Regions from separate parts of the Nonomuraea sp. NPDC003707 genome, predicted to be linked through region 2. Evidence: riboswitches for the same ligand, from Rfam matches in the RefSeq annotation. Region 2 holds a riboswitch; the other holds the start of a gene.
What was found. A riboswitch is a leader RNA that binds a small molecule or an ion and turns the genes downstream of it on or off. The one in region 2 is predicted to bind cobalamin.

Region 1 (7,476 bases), on a different contig from region 2:
GCAGGTCCAGGCGGCCGGGATCCGGCGTACGGCGGTGATCGTCGTCGGCCGGGTGCTGTCGGCCACGCAGTTCCCCGACAGCCACCTCTACAGCGCGGAGCGGGAACGGCCGTGCGACGGGTCCTGATCCTGGGTGGCACGGCCGAGGCCCGGGCGCTGGCCGCCGAGCTGTCCGGCGAGCTGTCCGGCGAGCTGTCCGGCCGGGGCGTTCACGTGGTGTCGTCGCTGGCCGGGCGGGTGAGCAACCCGCGCTTGCCGGTCGGGGAGGTGCGCGAGGGCGGGTTCGGCGGGCCGGACGGGCTGGCCGCCTGGCTGGCGGCCGAGCGGATCGACGCCCTGGTGGACGCCACGCATCCGTTCGCCGCGCGGATGACGGCCTCGGCGGCCGAGGCGTCGGCGCGGACGGGCGTGCCGCTGCTGGTCCTGCGTCGCCCGGGCTGGCGGGAGGGACCGGGCGACACCTGGCAGCGCGTGCCCTCCCTGCACGCGGCCGCCGCACGACTGTCCGAGACGGCCACACAACTGTCCGAGGCCGCCGCACGACGGTCCGAGGCCGCCGTACGGCCGGGGGGCGGCCCGGTGCGGGTGTTCCTCACCACCGGCCGGCGGAGCCTGCCGGTCTTCACCGGTCTGGCCGGGGTGTGGCTGCTGGCCAGGTCCGTCGATCCGCCCGAACCGCCGGTCCCGGACCACGTGCACGTCCTGCTGGACCGCGGGCCGTACACGGTCGAGGGCGAACGCGTTCTCATCCGCGAGCACCGGCTGGACGTGCTGGTCACCAAGGACAGCGGCGGGCCGATGACCACCGCCAAGCTGGTCGCGGCCCGCGAGCTCGGACTGCCGGTGATCATGGTGGACCGGCCACCACTGCCCGCCGGCGTCCGGCTGGTGGAGACCGCCGCGGAGGCGGCCGCCTGGGCTCAGGGATAGCGGCGCGGCGTGTAGACGACGCCGCGCTCGGTGACCCGGGTCGTCGAGGAGCCGACGATCAGCAGGCAGCGCATGTCCACCTGCGCGGGGTCGAGCTCGCCGAGCGTGGTGACGGTGACGCTCTCCCGCTCGCCGCCGACATCACGCCCGATCACCACCGGGGTGGCGGCGTCGCGGTGCTCCAGCAGCAGGTCACGGGCGGCGGCGACCTGCCACGTACGGCTGCGCGAGGCCGGGTTGTAGATCGCCAGCACCAGGTCCGCCTTCGCGGCGGCGCTCAGCCGGCCGGCCACCACCTCCCACGGCTTGAGCAGGTCCGACAGCGACAGCACGCAGTAGTCGTGGCCCAGCGGCGCGCCGACCCGGCTGGCCACGGCCTGGGCGGCGGTCAGCCCGGGGACGATCCGCACCGGCACGTCCGGGAAGCCGGCCGCGGCCTCCAGCACGGCGCTGGCCATCGCGAACACGCCCGGGTCTCCGGAGGACACCACAGCCACCCGCGCGCCGTCGCGGGCCAGCTCCAGCGCGTGCCGGGCGCGCTCGGCCTCCACCCGGTTGTCGGTGCGGTGGCGGCGCTGGCGCGGGTTCGGGGCGACGCGGTCCACGTACGGGCCGTACCCGACGAGGTCGGTCGCCGCCGCCAGCGCCTCCTGGGCTTCGGGCGTGAGCCACGGCCGCCCGGCGGGCCCGAGGCCCACCACGACCACCTCACCCCGGGTCTCGCCCCGGGTCTCGGTCGTGGGCGGTTCGGGGACGAAGGTCCGCTCGGCGGGGCTGGCGAGCAGGGCCAGCGAGAAGTACGGCACCCCGTCGGCGTCCACGTCCTTGAGCGGCGCGACCCGTTCGGCTCCCATGGTGGCGCGCTCGACGTACCAGGCGTCGTCCAGCCGCCCGGCCTCGGCCAGCGCGTCGCGGACCTTCTCGAACGTCCGGCCCAGCTTGAGCACCGCCGCCGAGTCGGTGCCGCGGAGCCTGTCCGCCAGCACCTCGGCGGGCAGCGTGCCGGGCAGCACGGTCAGCACCTCGTCCCGCTCCACCAGCGGCCGGCCCAGCACGGCTGAGGCGGCGCTGACGGAGGTGACGCCGGGCACCACCTCGGTCGGGTAGCGGTGGGCGAGCCGCTTGTGCATGTGCATGTACGAGCCGTAGAACAGCGGGTCGCCCTCGGACAGCACGACCACGGTCCGGCCCGCGTCCAGGTGGGCGGCCAGCCGCTCGGCGCAGTCGGCGTAGAAGTCGTCGAGCGCGCCCTGGTAGCCGCCGGGGTGGTCGGTGGTCTCCGTGGTCAGCGGGTAGAGCAGCAGCTCCTCGATCTGGCCTTCCTTCATGTACGGCAGCGCGATCGAGCGGGCGATGCTGCGGCCGTGCCTGGCGGCGTGGTAGGCGATCACGTCGGCCTCGCCGATCAGCCGGGCCGTCTTGACCGTGACCAGCTCGGGATCCCCGGGACCGAGCCCGACCCCGTACAGCCGTCCCGTCATCGCCATCACTCCGTCTCGTTCGCGATGGCGTTGACCGCCGCCGCCGTCATCGCACTGCCGCCGCGGCGGCCGTGCACCACCAGATATTCCAGGTCGCTGTCCGCCAGCGCCCGCTTGGACTCGGCCGCGCCGATGAACCCCACCGGGATGCCGAGCACGGCGGCGGGCCTGCCCGCGCCCTCGGCGACCAGTTCGAGCAGCCGGAACAGCGCGGTCGGCGCGTTGCCGATGGCCACCACCGCGCCGTCGAGGCGGTCGCGCCACAGCTCCAGCGCGGCGGCGCTGCGCGTGGTGCCGAGCCGTTCGGCCAGCTCCGGAACGCCGGGGTCGCCCAGCGTGCACACCACGGCGTTGTCCGCGGGCAGCCGGCGCCTGGTCACGCCGGAGGCGACCATCTGCGCGTCGCACAGGACGGGCGCGCCCCTTCGCAGCGCCGCGCGCGCCCGGACGACCACGGCAGGCGACCAGTCCAGGTCGGTCACGAGGTCGGTCATGCCGCAGGCGTGGATCATCCGCACCGCCACCTGCGCGACCTCGGGCGGCATCCCGGTGAGGTCGGTCTCGGCACGGATGGTCGCGAACGAGCGCCGGTAGATCTCGGCCCCGTCGCGGATGTAGTCGCTCACTGATGCCTTTCCTGGTATCCGTCGCCGGTGGCGACCATCTGGACGACCCGGCCGCGCGGCAGCCCGCAGCGCCGCTCGCAACCGGCCCAATGCACGGGCGTCGCCGGCGGGCCGTCCAGGGTCGCCACCCAGCGCCGCGCGTCCTCCTGGACGTCGGCCAGGGACTTGGCGCAGCCCGGACGGCCGGTGCAGGCGCTCACCCCGGCCCACGGCGACGCCGGGTCCGTCACCAGCCCGGCCGCCTCCAGCATTCGCGCCGCCCGGCCGGCGGCGGCGGGCGGGAGGTCGAGGAGTACGACGGTCCGCCACGGCGTCAGCCGGACCGGCACACCGGTGGCGTCTCCCGGACCAGGCGCGCCGGAGGTGCCGGCCGGGCCGTTCGCCTCGGCCGCCGCGGCGATGGCGCTTGCCTGGGCGGCGGACAGCCGTCCGAGCGGCACCACGACCTCCAGCGCCACCCGCCCGTCCCGCTGCTCGATTCGCCCGGCACGCGGCGCCGAGACCGTATCCCGGACGACCGGAGCGGGCGGTGCCCACATCTCGGCGTCCGGGGCCGGCCTGGCGTGCGGCTGGTGCCCGGAGCGGGCATCGGCGGCGCGGTCGGCAGTGCCGGTGCAGTCGCGGGAAGCGGTGGTGGTGCGATCGTGGGGGGCGGTGCGGTCGCGGGCGGCGGTGGTGGTGCGGAGGCGGGTGGCGATGCGGGCGGGGCCGTTGTCCAGCTCCGCGATCCGCCACGCGCCCCGATCCCCTTCCGGCCGTTCGTCGAGGAACGCCTCGGCGGCGGCGATCATGAGTTCGGCGGCCACGTCCGCCCCCACGGCGAGCCCGGCGTCCACGCCCGCCAGCAGCAGCCGCCCGTCGAAGAACGTGACGTCGGCCCCCAGCGCGAGCATGTCGCCGCTGCCCTCGTCCACCGCGAACAGGAACCGCCCCGGTAGCCCGGCCAGCCGGGGCCGCGAACACAGGGCCCGGTCCAGCGCCGCCACCAGGGGCTGCGGGTCCAGCAGGCCGGGGCCCGTGCGACCGCCGAGCGGCGAGGCCACGATGTTGCGTACGCGCTCGTGCGCCTGCGACGGCAGCAGTCCGGCGGCGGCGATCCGCTCGGCGAAGGCGGCGGGTGAGCGCAGGCCGCGCACCTGGACGTTCGCCCGGGAGGTCAGCTCGATCACGTCCGAGCCGAGGTCGGCCGCGCAGGCGGCCAGCTCGCGCAGCCGGGCGGGTGAGATCGCGCCGCCGGGCAGGCGGACGCGGGCCAGCGGGCCGTCGGCCGCCTCGTGCACCTGTAGCGCCCCCGGACAGGCGTCGGGGCGCATACGTCCGGAAAAGTCGGCTATGGACACGATCAGGATGGTAACGCCACTTCTGGCGGGGGCCGCTCTTGTCGTAGGCTCCCTGTAGGCGATGGCTAGGGAGGAAGCCGGTGCGAATCCGGCGCGGTCCCGCCACTGTGACCGGGGAGCGAACCCCACCGCAGGCCACTGCCCGGCGACGGGTGGGAAGGCCGGGGTGAGCGCTGATCCGGGAGCCAGGAGACTCCGGCCGCCGCGACACCCGCGACCGGGGCGAGGACCCCGAGGGAGGATTGTGCCGTGCCTGGCGACAGCCATACCGTCCTGCTGCTCTCGACCTCCGACACCGACCTGCTCAGCGCTCGCGCGAGCGGTGCCGCCTACCGGTTGGGCAACCCGGCCCGGCTGGCGGCCGAGGACCTGCCCGCCTTGCTGGAAGGCGCCGACGTGGTCGTGGTGCGCCTGCTCGGCGGGCGGCGCGCCTGGGAGGAGGGCCTGGACGCACTGCTGGCCGGCCCTCTGCCGGTGGTGGTGCTGGGCGGCGAGCAGGCGCCGGACGCCGAGCTGATGGAGCTGTCCACGGTCAGCGGCGGCGTCTGCGCCGAGTCCCACGCGTACCTGGCCCACGGCGGGCCGCAGAACCTGGCCGAGCTGCACGCGTTCCTGTCGGACACGGTGCTGCTGACCGGGCACGGGTTCGCGCCGCCGGAGGCCACGCCCTCCTGGGGACTGCTGGAGCGCGACGCGCGGCCCGGGCGGGGACCCGTGATCGGGGTGCTCTACTACCGGGCGCATCACCTGGCGGGCAACACCGCGTTCGTGGAGACGCTCTGCGCGGCCGTGGAGGAGGCGGGCGGGCAGGCGCTGCCGGTGTTCTGCTCCTCGCTGCGCACCGCCGAACCCGAGCTGCTCGACACGCTGCGCGCCGCCGACGCGCTGGTGGTGACCGTGCTGGCGGCGGGCGGCTCGCGCCCCGCGACGGCGGGCGCGGGCGGCGACGACGAGGCGTGGGACGTGGGCGCGCTGGCCGCGCTCGACGTGCCGATCCTGCAGGGACTCTGCCTGACCACCGGCAGGCAGGCGTGGGAGGAGAACGACGACGGGCTGTCGCCGCTGGACGCCGCCTCGCAGGTGGCCATCCCGGAGTTCGACGGGCGGATCATCACGGTGCCGTTCTCGTTCAAGGAGATCGACCCCGAGGGACTGACCGTCTACGTCGCCGACCCCGAGCGGGCCGCCCGGGTGGCGGGCATCGCGGTACGGCACGGGCTGCTCCGGCACACCCCGCCCGCCGAGCGCCGCCTGGTCGTGATGTTGTCGGCGTACCCGACCAAGCACTCCCGGGTGGGCAACGCGGTCGGCCTGGACACCCCGGCCAGCACGGTCAGGCTGCTGGCCAGGCTCGCCGAGGCCGGCTACGACCTCGGCGAGGGCTTCCCGGGCGTGGCCGAGCAGGACGGCGACGCGCTCATCCACGCGCTGATCGCCGCCGGTGGCCAGGACCAGGACTGGCTGACCGAGGAGCACCTGGCGGGCAATCCGGTACGCATCTCCGCCGCGTCCTACGAGCGCTGGTACCGCACTCTGCCCGAGGAGCTGCGGACGGAGATGGAGCGGCACTGGGGGCCGCCGCCGGGCGAGCTGTTCGTGCACGAGGGTGACATCGTCCTCGCGGCGCTGCGGGCCGGGAACCTGGTGGTGATGGTGCAGCCGCCGCGCGGCTTCGGCGAGAACCCGATCGCCATCTACCACGACCCCGACCTGCCGCCCAGCCACCACTACCTGGCCGCCTACCGCTGGCTGTCGGCCGAGTTCGCGGGCTCCGGCGCGCACGCGATGGTGCACGTGGGCAAGCACGGCAACCTGGAGTGGCTGCCCGGCAAGTCGGCCGGCATGTCCGCCGCGTGCGGCACCGACGCGGCCATCGGCGACCTGCCGCTGGTCTACCCGTTCCTGGTGAACGACCCCGGCGAGGGCACGCAGGCCAAGCGGCGGGCGCACGCCGTGCTGGTGGACCACCTGGTGCCGCCGATGGCGCGGGCGGAGACGTACGGCGACATCGCCCGGCTGGAGCAGCTCCTGGACGAACACGCCACGATCGCGGCCATGGACCCGGCCAAGCTGCCCGCCATCCGGGCGCAGATCTGGACGCTCATCCAGGCCGCCCGGCTCGACCACGACCTGGGGCTGGCGAACCGGCCGCACGACAGCGAGTTCGACGACTTCATCCTGCACGTGGACGGCTGGCTGTGCGAGGTCAAGGACGCGCAGATCCGCGACGGCCTGCACGTGCTCGGGCAGGCTCCGGCCGGGCAGGTGCGCGTGGACCTGGTCCTGGCGATGCTGCGCGCCCGGCAGATGTGGTCGGGCCGCGAGACGCTGCCCGGCCTGCGCGAGGCGCTCGGCCTGGCCGAGGACGGCACGGCGGGGCTCGGCAGCGTGGACCGGGCCGAGGCGGCCGCCCGGGCGCTGGTGGAGGCCATGGAGGAACGCGGCTGGGCGACGGAGGCTGCGGCGGAGGTCACGCGCGAGCTGCCCGGCGAGCGGCGCGACCTGGTGACGCGGGTCCTCGAGTTCGCCGCCACCGAGGTGGTGCCGCGCCTGGCCCGCACCACCGACGAGCTCGACCACGTCCTGCACGCTCTGGACGGCGGCTACGTTCCCGCCGGGCCGAGCGGCTCCCCGCTGCGCGGCCTGGTCAACGTGCTGCCGACCGGCCGCAACTTCTACTCCGTCGATCCCCGCGCGGTCCCGAGCCGGCTCGCCTGGGAGACCGGCCAGGCCATGGCCGAGTCGCTGCTGGAGCGCTACCGGTCGGACACCGGCGAGTGGCCGCGTTCGGTGGGGCTGTCGGTCTGGGGCACCAGCGCCATGCGCACGGCGGGTGACGACGTGGCCGAGGTGCTGGCCCTGCTCGGCATCCGCCCCGAATGGGACGAGGCCTCGCGCCGGGTCACGTCCCTGGAGCCGATCCCGCTCGCCGAGCTGGGCCGTCCCAGGATCGACGTGACGGTGCGGATCAGCGGTTTCTTCCGTGACGCGTTCCCGCACGTGGTGGCCATGCTCGACGACGCCGTACGGCTGGCCGCCGGGCTGGACGAGCCGTACGAGGACAACTACGTGCGCGCCCACGTCGCCGCGACCGGGGGC
Region 2 (7,476 bases):
AGTTCGACGCTGAGAGGCCCAATCTCGCACGCATGTACGATTACATGCTCGGCGGGAAGGACAACTTCGCGGTCGACCGCCAGGCCATCGAGCAGCTCGCCGAGCTGATCCCGGAGGCGGTCCCGCTGGCCCGCGCAAACCGGGCCTTCCTCCAGCGTGCCGTGCGCTACGTGGCCGCCGCCGGGGTACGGCAGTTCCTCGACCTCGGCAGCGGGCTGCCGACCCAGGGCAGCGCGCACGAGGTGGCGCCCGAGGCCCGGGTCGTCTACGTCGATCGCGATCCGGTCGTCGCAGCACACGCCACGGCCCTGCTCGGACACTCGGGCAGGGCCGCGCTCGTCGAGGCGGACCTCCTGGATCCCGACGCGGTGCTGGCGGGGGCGGGCGGGTTCCTGGACCTGCGCCGGCCGGTCGGGGTGCTGCTCGTGTCGATCCTGCACTTCCTGCCGGATTCGGCGCGGCCGCGGCAGGCTCTGGCGACCCTGCGCGAGCGGCTGGCGCCGGGCAGCTACCTGGTGATCACCCACGCCACCTCGATGGGCCGCCTGGAGGACGGGCAGCGCTACCGGGGCGCCTCCTCGGACGATCCGAGCGGCGGCACCGACCGCACGCCCGCCGAGATCCGCGCCTTCTTCGGCGACTTCCCGCTGGAGCCGCCGGGCCTGGTACAGGCCGTCGACTGGCGTCCCGACCGGCCCAAGCTGGTGGGGGACTGGTCGCTGCCGTCGTCCCTGATGGCAGGGGTCGGCAAAAAGTCACTATGAGAGATATGTGTATCTCTGTGTATTGTGTCGATAACTTAGAGTGAGCGATGACTCGCGATGCTCGGGGGAGAGGCACATGCGCCGTCGGCGGTTCTTCGCATGGGGGCTGGGCCTGGCCGCGTGCGCGGCCGGCTGCGGGACGGAGCGCTTCACCGGGAGCGCGGCGGGCCTGCGCGCCCGATACTCGATCGGCCCTCAGGGGCGCCGCTGGGAGCGTGTCGGGCAGGCGTTCGCCGACGCGGCCCGGGCGGCCGGATACGAGACCGGCGCGGGCATCAGGATCATGGTGAGCGGGCTGCCCGCGCTGGCCGCCGCCGAGCTGAACAACGCCCAGACCCTCCTCGACACGGCGACCCCCCTGTCCAGGCTCACCGGTGAGGTCGAGGTCGTGGTCGTGCCCGTCCACTCGCCGTTCGGGGACTTCGAGGCGTTCGGCGCCCACCTGCTCGCCAGTCCGGGCCAGACGCAGCTGGCGGGCGGGCCCCAGGGGGAGCCCGACCACCTGCTGTTCGGCCTGATCGCCAGGGGGCTCGGCGCCGACACCCGCCAGCTCGACTACACCGGCTACCCCAGCAGTCAGGAGGCCGTCACCGCGCTGCTGTCCGGCAAGGCCGCGGCGGCCGCGGGCCCGCTGGCCGACTGGCGCGCGAGCATCAAGGCCGGCCAGGTCAAGGCGCTCGCGGTGTCCTCGGCCAGGCAGGTGCCCGGCCTCGACGCGCCGACGCTGCTGGAGTCCGGCGTACGGGTCGACTTCGTGGACTGGGCGGCGGCCTTCGGGCCCGAGCGCATGACGGACGAGAGCCGCGAATCGGCCATCCGCATGTGCGAGGACGTGACCGGCACGGCCGACTGGGAGGCGGCCTGCCGGTCCGCGGGCTGGATCTCGATCCCGCTCAGCGGCGCCGACTTCAAGCAGTGGCTGGGCTCCGAGGTCGAGCGCACCCGCGCCGTCCTGCGGGATCTCGGTCTGCTCGGCACCACCAAGGCCACAACATGCTGGGGTAGTTGCGGGAACGGCCACTAGATGTAGGATCCTGCTCGTCGCTGGTTCGCCTCTCCGGAGGCGGAGCAAAAGGGAACCCGGTGTGATTCCGGGGCTGCCCCGCAGCGGTGAGCGGGAACGACCGCCGTCAGGTGCACTGGAGCGATCTGGGAAGCGACGGCCAGTAGGAGCGATGCGCGCGCCCGCGAGCCCGAAGACCTGCCAGCGGCGTGCCCGGGCCGCCCGCCCGGCACGAAGTGACCATGGCCTCGCGGGAGGGCCGGGGAGCGAAACGGCCGGGGGATGATCCGTGCCGCCGTGCTCTCGCGCGCCCTCACGGGGGACGAGCTCGCGAGGAGAGAGCACGTGACGCAGATCATCGAGGTCGATCGCCGTCTGGCCATCGAGGAGGCCGCCGCCCGGGTCATCACCGACCCAGCCAACTCCCGGGTCGCCGCCCGGCTCCTGGCCGAGGAGATCGCCGACGAGGCCGCCGCGCACGGGGTGCGGACGTTCTCCGAGTCCATCGCCGCCACCCACGCGGCCGGGCTGATCCAGGACGGGCTGGCGGAGTTCGTCGCCGCGCACGCCGCCGAGCTGGACGCGCTGGTCTCCGTGGAGGCGGACGACCGGTTCGAGTATTTCGGGTTGCGCACCGTCTATGACCGCTACCTGCTGCGCCACCCCGAGACGCGGGCGGTGCTGGAGCGCCCGCAGCACTTCTTCCTCCGCGTGGCCTGCGGGCTGTCGGAGTCGGTGGCGGAGGCCGCCGAGCTCTACGCGCTCATGTCCACGCTGTCGTACCTGCCCAGCTCGCCCACGCTGTTCAACTCGGGCGCGCGCCGCCCGCAGCTGTCGTCGTGCTTCCTGCTCGACTCGCCGCGCGACGAGCTGGAGGCGATCTACGACCGGTACGGGCAGGTGGCGCGGCTGTCGAAGTACGCCGGAGGCATCGGCATCGCCTGGACCCGGGTGCGCTCGCGCGGCTCCCTGATCCGGGGCACCAACGGCCACTCCAACGGCATCGTCCCGTGGCTGCGCACGCTCGACTCGTCCGTCGCGGCCGTCAACCAGGGCGGGCGGCGCAAGGGCGCGGCCTGCGTCTACCTGGAGACCTGGCACGCCGACATCGAGGAGTTCCTGGAGCTGCGCGACAACACCGGCGAGGACGCCCGCCGCACCCACAACCTGAACCTGGCGAACTGGGTGCCCGACGAGTTCATGCGCCGGGTGGAGGCGGACGAGGTCTGGTCGCTGTTCGACCCGAAGGAGGTGCCCGACCTCACCGATCTGTACGGTGACGCGTTCACGCGGGCGTATCGCGCGTACGAGGCCGCCGGGCGACATGTCCGGCAGATCCCGGCCAGGACCCTGTACGGCCGGATGATGCGCACGCTCGCCCAGACCGGGAACGGCTGGATGACCTTCAAGGACGCCGCCAACCGCACCTCCAACCAGACCGGCCGCCCCGGGAACGTCATCCACCTGTCGAACCTGTGCACCGAGATCCTGGAGGTCACCAGCGACGCCGAGACCGCGGTCTGCAACCTCGGCTCGATCAACCTGGCCGCCCACCTCCTGACCGGTGACCTGGCCGGTGACCTGGACTGGGACCTGGACTGGGACCGGCTGCGCGGCACCGTGCGAACGGCCGTGCGCTTCCTGGACCGGACCATCGACCTGGGCTTCTACCCGACGCCCGAGGCCGAGGCGGCGAACAGACGCTGGCGGCCCATCGGGCTCGGCGTCATGGGCCTGGCCGACGTGTTCTTCACGCTGCGGCTGCCGTTCGACTCGCCCGAGGCGCTGGAGCTGTCCACCAGGATCGCCGAGGAGATCGCGCTGGCCGCGTACGACACCTCGGCCGACCTGGCGGCCGAGCGCGGCCGGCACCCGTCGTACGCCGAGACGCGGGCGGCCGGGGGAGTGCTGCACCCGGACCACTACGTCACGAGCACGCCGCGCTGGGACGCCGTGCGGGAGAAGGTCGCCCGCACCGGCCTGCGCAACTCGCTCATGATCGCCATCGCGCCCACCGCCACGATCGCCTCCATCGCCGGCTGCTACGAGTGCATCGAGCCGCAGGTGTCCAACGTGTTCAAGCGCGAAACGCTGTCGGGCGAGTTCCTGCAGGTCAACCGGTATCTGGTGGCCGATCTGCAGGCGCGCGGGCTGTGGACGCAGCAGCTGCGGGACGACATCAAGCGGGCCGACGGCTCGGTCCAGACGGTCCCCGGCATCCCCGACGACCTCAAGGTGCTCTACCGCACCGCCTGGGAGCTGCCGCAGAAGGCGCTGATCGACCTGGCCGCCGCGCGCCAGCCGTACATCGACCAGTCCCAGTCCCTGAACCTCTTCATGGCCAGCCCGACCATCGGCAAGCTCTCGTCGATGTACGCCTACGCCTGGAAGCGGGGCCTGAAGACCACGTACTACCTGCGCTCCCGGCCCGCCACCCGCATCGCCCAGACCACCGTCCAGGCGGCACCGGCGGCCTCTGCAGAAGCGATCGCCTGCTCCCTTGAGAACCCCGAGACCTGCGAAGCCTGCCAGTAAGGAGACTGTTGTGCTGCTCGACCCAGGTATGGACCTCACGCTGCGGCCCATGCGCTACCCGGACTTCTACGAGCGCTACCGCGCGGCCATTCGCAACACGTGGACCGTCGAGGAGGTGGACCTCCACACCGACCTCGCCGACCTGGCCAGGATGACGCCGCAGGAGCGGCACCTGATCAACCGGCTGGTCGCGTTCTTCGCCACCGGCGACTCCATCGTGGCCAACAACCTCGTGCTCAACCTCTACCAGCACGTCAACGCCCCTGAGGCACGCCTTTATCTCAGCAGGCAGCTGTTCGAGGAGGCCGTGCACGTCCAGTTCTATCTGACGCTGCTGGACACGTACCTGCCGGATCCCGCCGAAAGGGTGAAGGCCTTCGCCGCGATCGACCACATCCCCTCGATCCGCGACAAGGCGGAATTCTGCTTCAAGTGGATCGACTCGATCAACGAGCTGCAGCGCCTGGAGACGCGGGACGACCGCCGGCGCTTCCTGCTCAACCTCATCTGCTTCGCCGCCTGCATCGAGGGCCTGTTCTTCTACGGGGCCTTCGCGTACGTCTACTGGTTCCGCTCCCGGGGCCTGCTCGGCGGCCTGGCCACCGGGACGAACTGGGTCTTCCGCGACGAGTCCATGCACATGGAGTTCGCCTTCAGCGTGGTGGAGACTGTGCGGGCCGAGGAGCCAGACCTTTTCGACGATGAGCTGGGCAAACAGGTTACTCTCATGGTGGAGGAGGCCGTGGCCGCCGAGCTGGCCTTCGCCGAGGACCTCTGCGGGGACGGCATGCCCGGCATGGGGGTCGCACAGATGCGCCAATACCTGGAATACGTCGCCGACCAGCGGCTGGCCAGGCTGGGCCTGCCCACGAGGTACGGCTCGGCCAACCCCTTCGCGTTCATGGAGCTGCAGGACGTGCAGGAGCTGGCCAACTTCTTCGAACGGCGTGTCTCTGCGTATCAAGTGGCAGTTGAGGGCAATGTGACCTTTGACGAGTCTTTCTAGACATAGGGGGCATAGGCGTGCAGTCTCCAGCAGGCTGGCCGATTCTCGTGATCTCGGTGATCGGCTCGATCCTCCTGGTTGAGCTGGTCCGGAGGGTGCTGAACAGGGTCGGACGCAAATGGGCGTTCCCCCGGCACCTGGTGGAGCACTGCACGTGGTCCGCCTTCACCGTGGCGGTCGTGGCGGCCTTCAACCTGGCATTCGCGCCGGACATGTTCGGCACGAGCGCGGACGCGAAGGCCGTCGCGGCGACCGTCAACCGGGTGCTCGGCCTGGCCACCATCGCCGCCGTCACCTGGCTGATCGTGCAGGCCACGTACGCGCTGACGGACGTGGTGCTCGACCGGCTGGTGCTGGTCGAAGGGGAGCGCAACCGCCGGGCGCGGCGGATCATGACGCAGATCGGGCTGGTCCGCCGCATCGCCGCCGCGGTCATCATCGTGATCGCGATCGGCGCGATGCTCTTCTCGTTCCCGCAGGTCCGCGCGCTCGGCGCGGGCATCCTGGCCTCGGCGGGCATCGCCGGCGCCATCGTCGGCATCGCCGCCCAGCCCACCATCGGCAACGCCCTCGCCGGCCTCCAACTGGCCTTCAGCGACGCGCTCCGGCTCGACGACGTGGTCGTCGTGGAGAACGAATGGGGCCGGATCGAGGAGCTGACGCTCACCTACGTCGTCGTGCGCCTGTGGGACGAGCGCCGCCTGGTCCTGCCGGTGTCGTACTTCACCCAGAACCCGTTCGAGAACTGGACCCGGCACGGCAGCCGCGTCCTCGCCGTCGTGTTCCTGCGCGTGGACTGGTCGGTGCCGGTGCCCAAACTCCGGGAGGCGCTGTACGAGTTCCTGCAGGGCAACCCGCTGTGGGACCAGAAGGACTGGACGCTCCAGGTCACCGACGTGCTGCCGAACGGCCTGGTGGAACTGCGCGCCCTGATGAGCGCCGCGGACTCGCCGTCCTCGTGGGACCTCAAGTGCGACGTACGTGAGTTCCTGGTCAATCACGTCAGGGACAACTACCCCGAGTCCCTGCCCCACTTCCGCGTGGAAACCCCGGAATCGCGCGCGCAGAAATAAATGTGTGGCACCGCCGCCGATCACTCCTTTACCGTGGACATTGTCCAGCCGCACGAAAGAAAGGCAGCGAAATGAGCTACCCCCGACTGTGGCAAGGGCTTTCCGGATAACCGAGCCGATTATCGGAAAGCCGTCTCGGAGTGCACCGGGGCGGCTTATTTGTTGACGACCGAGTGTGGGGCAGTTTGGTCAGCCCGCCTGCCTTGGGAGCAGGAGCACCGCAGGTTCGAATCCTGCCACTCGGACAGCGGCCCTGAAAGAAGAGGGCCGCGGGCCACGGCCTGACCGGCGGGAATGGCGCCCCCCGGCCGGACCCGGCCCCCGCCCCGGGCCGGCCCACGCCAGCCAAGCCCGGGGCCCAACCGGCAAGGCCGGCGTAGGCCGGTTCAAGCGCTTGTGGCGGAACTTCGGTAGACGCGCTGGACCCAGGATCCAGTGCTCCGCAAGGAGCGTGGGGGTTCGACTCCCCCCGAGCGCACGCACGACCCAGGAGGCGGGGGTTCAGGGTCCGTCAGCGAGCCCGGTGGCGATCGGGACCTGCGGATTATGGGTCAGCCTTTCGTCAAGGGAAGGAGAATCGTCGCCGGCAACCGGGGCGTGCATCGATGGTCAGGCCGGGGTTCCGCTGCCCTTGCAGCCTTTGTCGATCCGGCCCGTCTCGAAGTACTTCACCACGTCGGCGGCGCACTCGGGCACTCGAGCGGCCGAGACGTGTACGTCGTCGGCGACGGTGTAGACGGTGCCGCCGATGGCGCGCCGACTCTGCAGCGTCCAGTCGTAGACGGACATGAACTCATGCAGGTGCCCGGCCAGCACCAGTGACCCGCCGTCCCGCTTCAGCGTGGGCTGCTGCACGGGCAGCGGCCATCCCTGGCACATGGCGCCTCCCAGTCCCCAGGACCGGCCGGTCGCCGGATGGCGCTTGACGAGCTGCTGGTAGGCGCGCCAGGCGGTGGTGAAGTCGGGCCGGCTACGGTCCTCGTTGCACTTGACCGCCCAGTTCATGGTCAGGTTCAGCGTTTCCGGTGCGCCGGGCAGGGGCGTCCCCATCATCTGGCCGCCGCCGAGCATCTCCTTGACGGCGGGCGGGGCGGT

Region 1: it holds a riboswitch for cobalamin, as region 2 does, so the genes downstream of both, cobN (cobaltochelatase subunit CobN) here and ACWDRB_RS00215 (ribonucleoside-diphosphate reductase subunit alpha) in region 2, are expected to answer to the same signal.

Annotation. Positions count from the first base shown of each region.
Region 1 covers NZ_JBSFNK010000010.1:241,216-248,691, forward strand. The annotation lists gene cobM (precorrin-4 C(11)-methyltransferase) at 1-127, shown strand, start outside; gene ACWDRB_RS27045 (cobalt-precorrin-6A reductase) at 112-930, shown strand; gene cobJ (precorrin-3B C(17)-methyltransferase) at 921-2,411, opposite strand; gene ACWDRB_RS27055 (precorrin-8X methylmutase) at 2,417-3,037, opposite strand; gene ACWDRB_RS27060 (precorrin-3B synthase) at 3,034-4,377, opposite strand; cobalamin riboswitch at 4,395-4,590, shown strand; gene cobN (cobaltochelatase subunit CobN) at 4,627-7,476, shown strand, end outside.
Region 2 covers NZ_JBSFNK010000001.1:43,894-51,369, reverse strand. The annotation lists gene ACWDRB_RS00225 (SAM-dependent methyltransferase) at 1-764, shown strand, start outside; gene ACWDRB_RS00220 (tripartite tricarboxylate transporter substrate-binding protein) at 841-1,788, shown strand; cobalamin riboswitch at 1,793-1,987, shown strand; gene ACWDRB_RS00215 (ribonucleoside-diphosphate reductase subunit alpha) at 2,113-4,302, shown strand; gene ACWDRB_RS00210 (ribonucleotide-diphosphate reductase subunit beta) at 4,313-5,308, shown strand; gene ACWDRB_RS00205 (mechanosensitive ion channel family protein) at 5,326-6,381, shown strand; tRNA gene ACWDRB_RS00200 (tRNA-Pro) at 6,551-6,626, shown strand; tRNA gene ACWDRB_RS00195 (tRNA-Leu) at 6,772-6,859, shown strand; gene ACWDRB_RS00190 (alpha/beta fold hydrolase) at 6,991-7,476, opposite strand, start outside.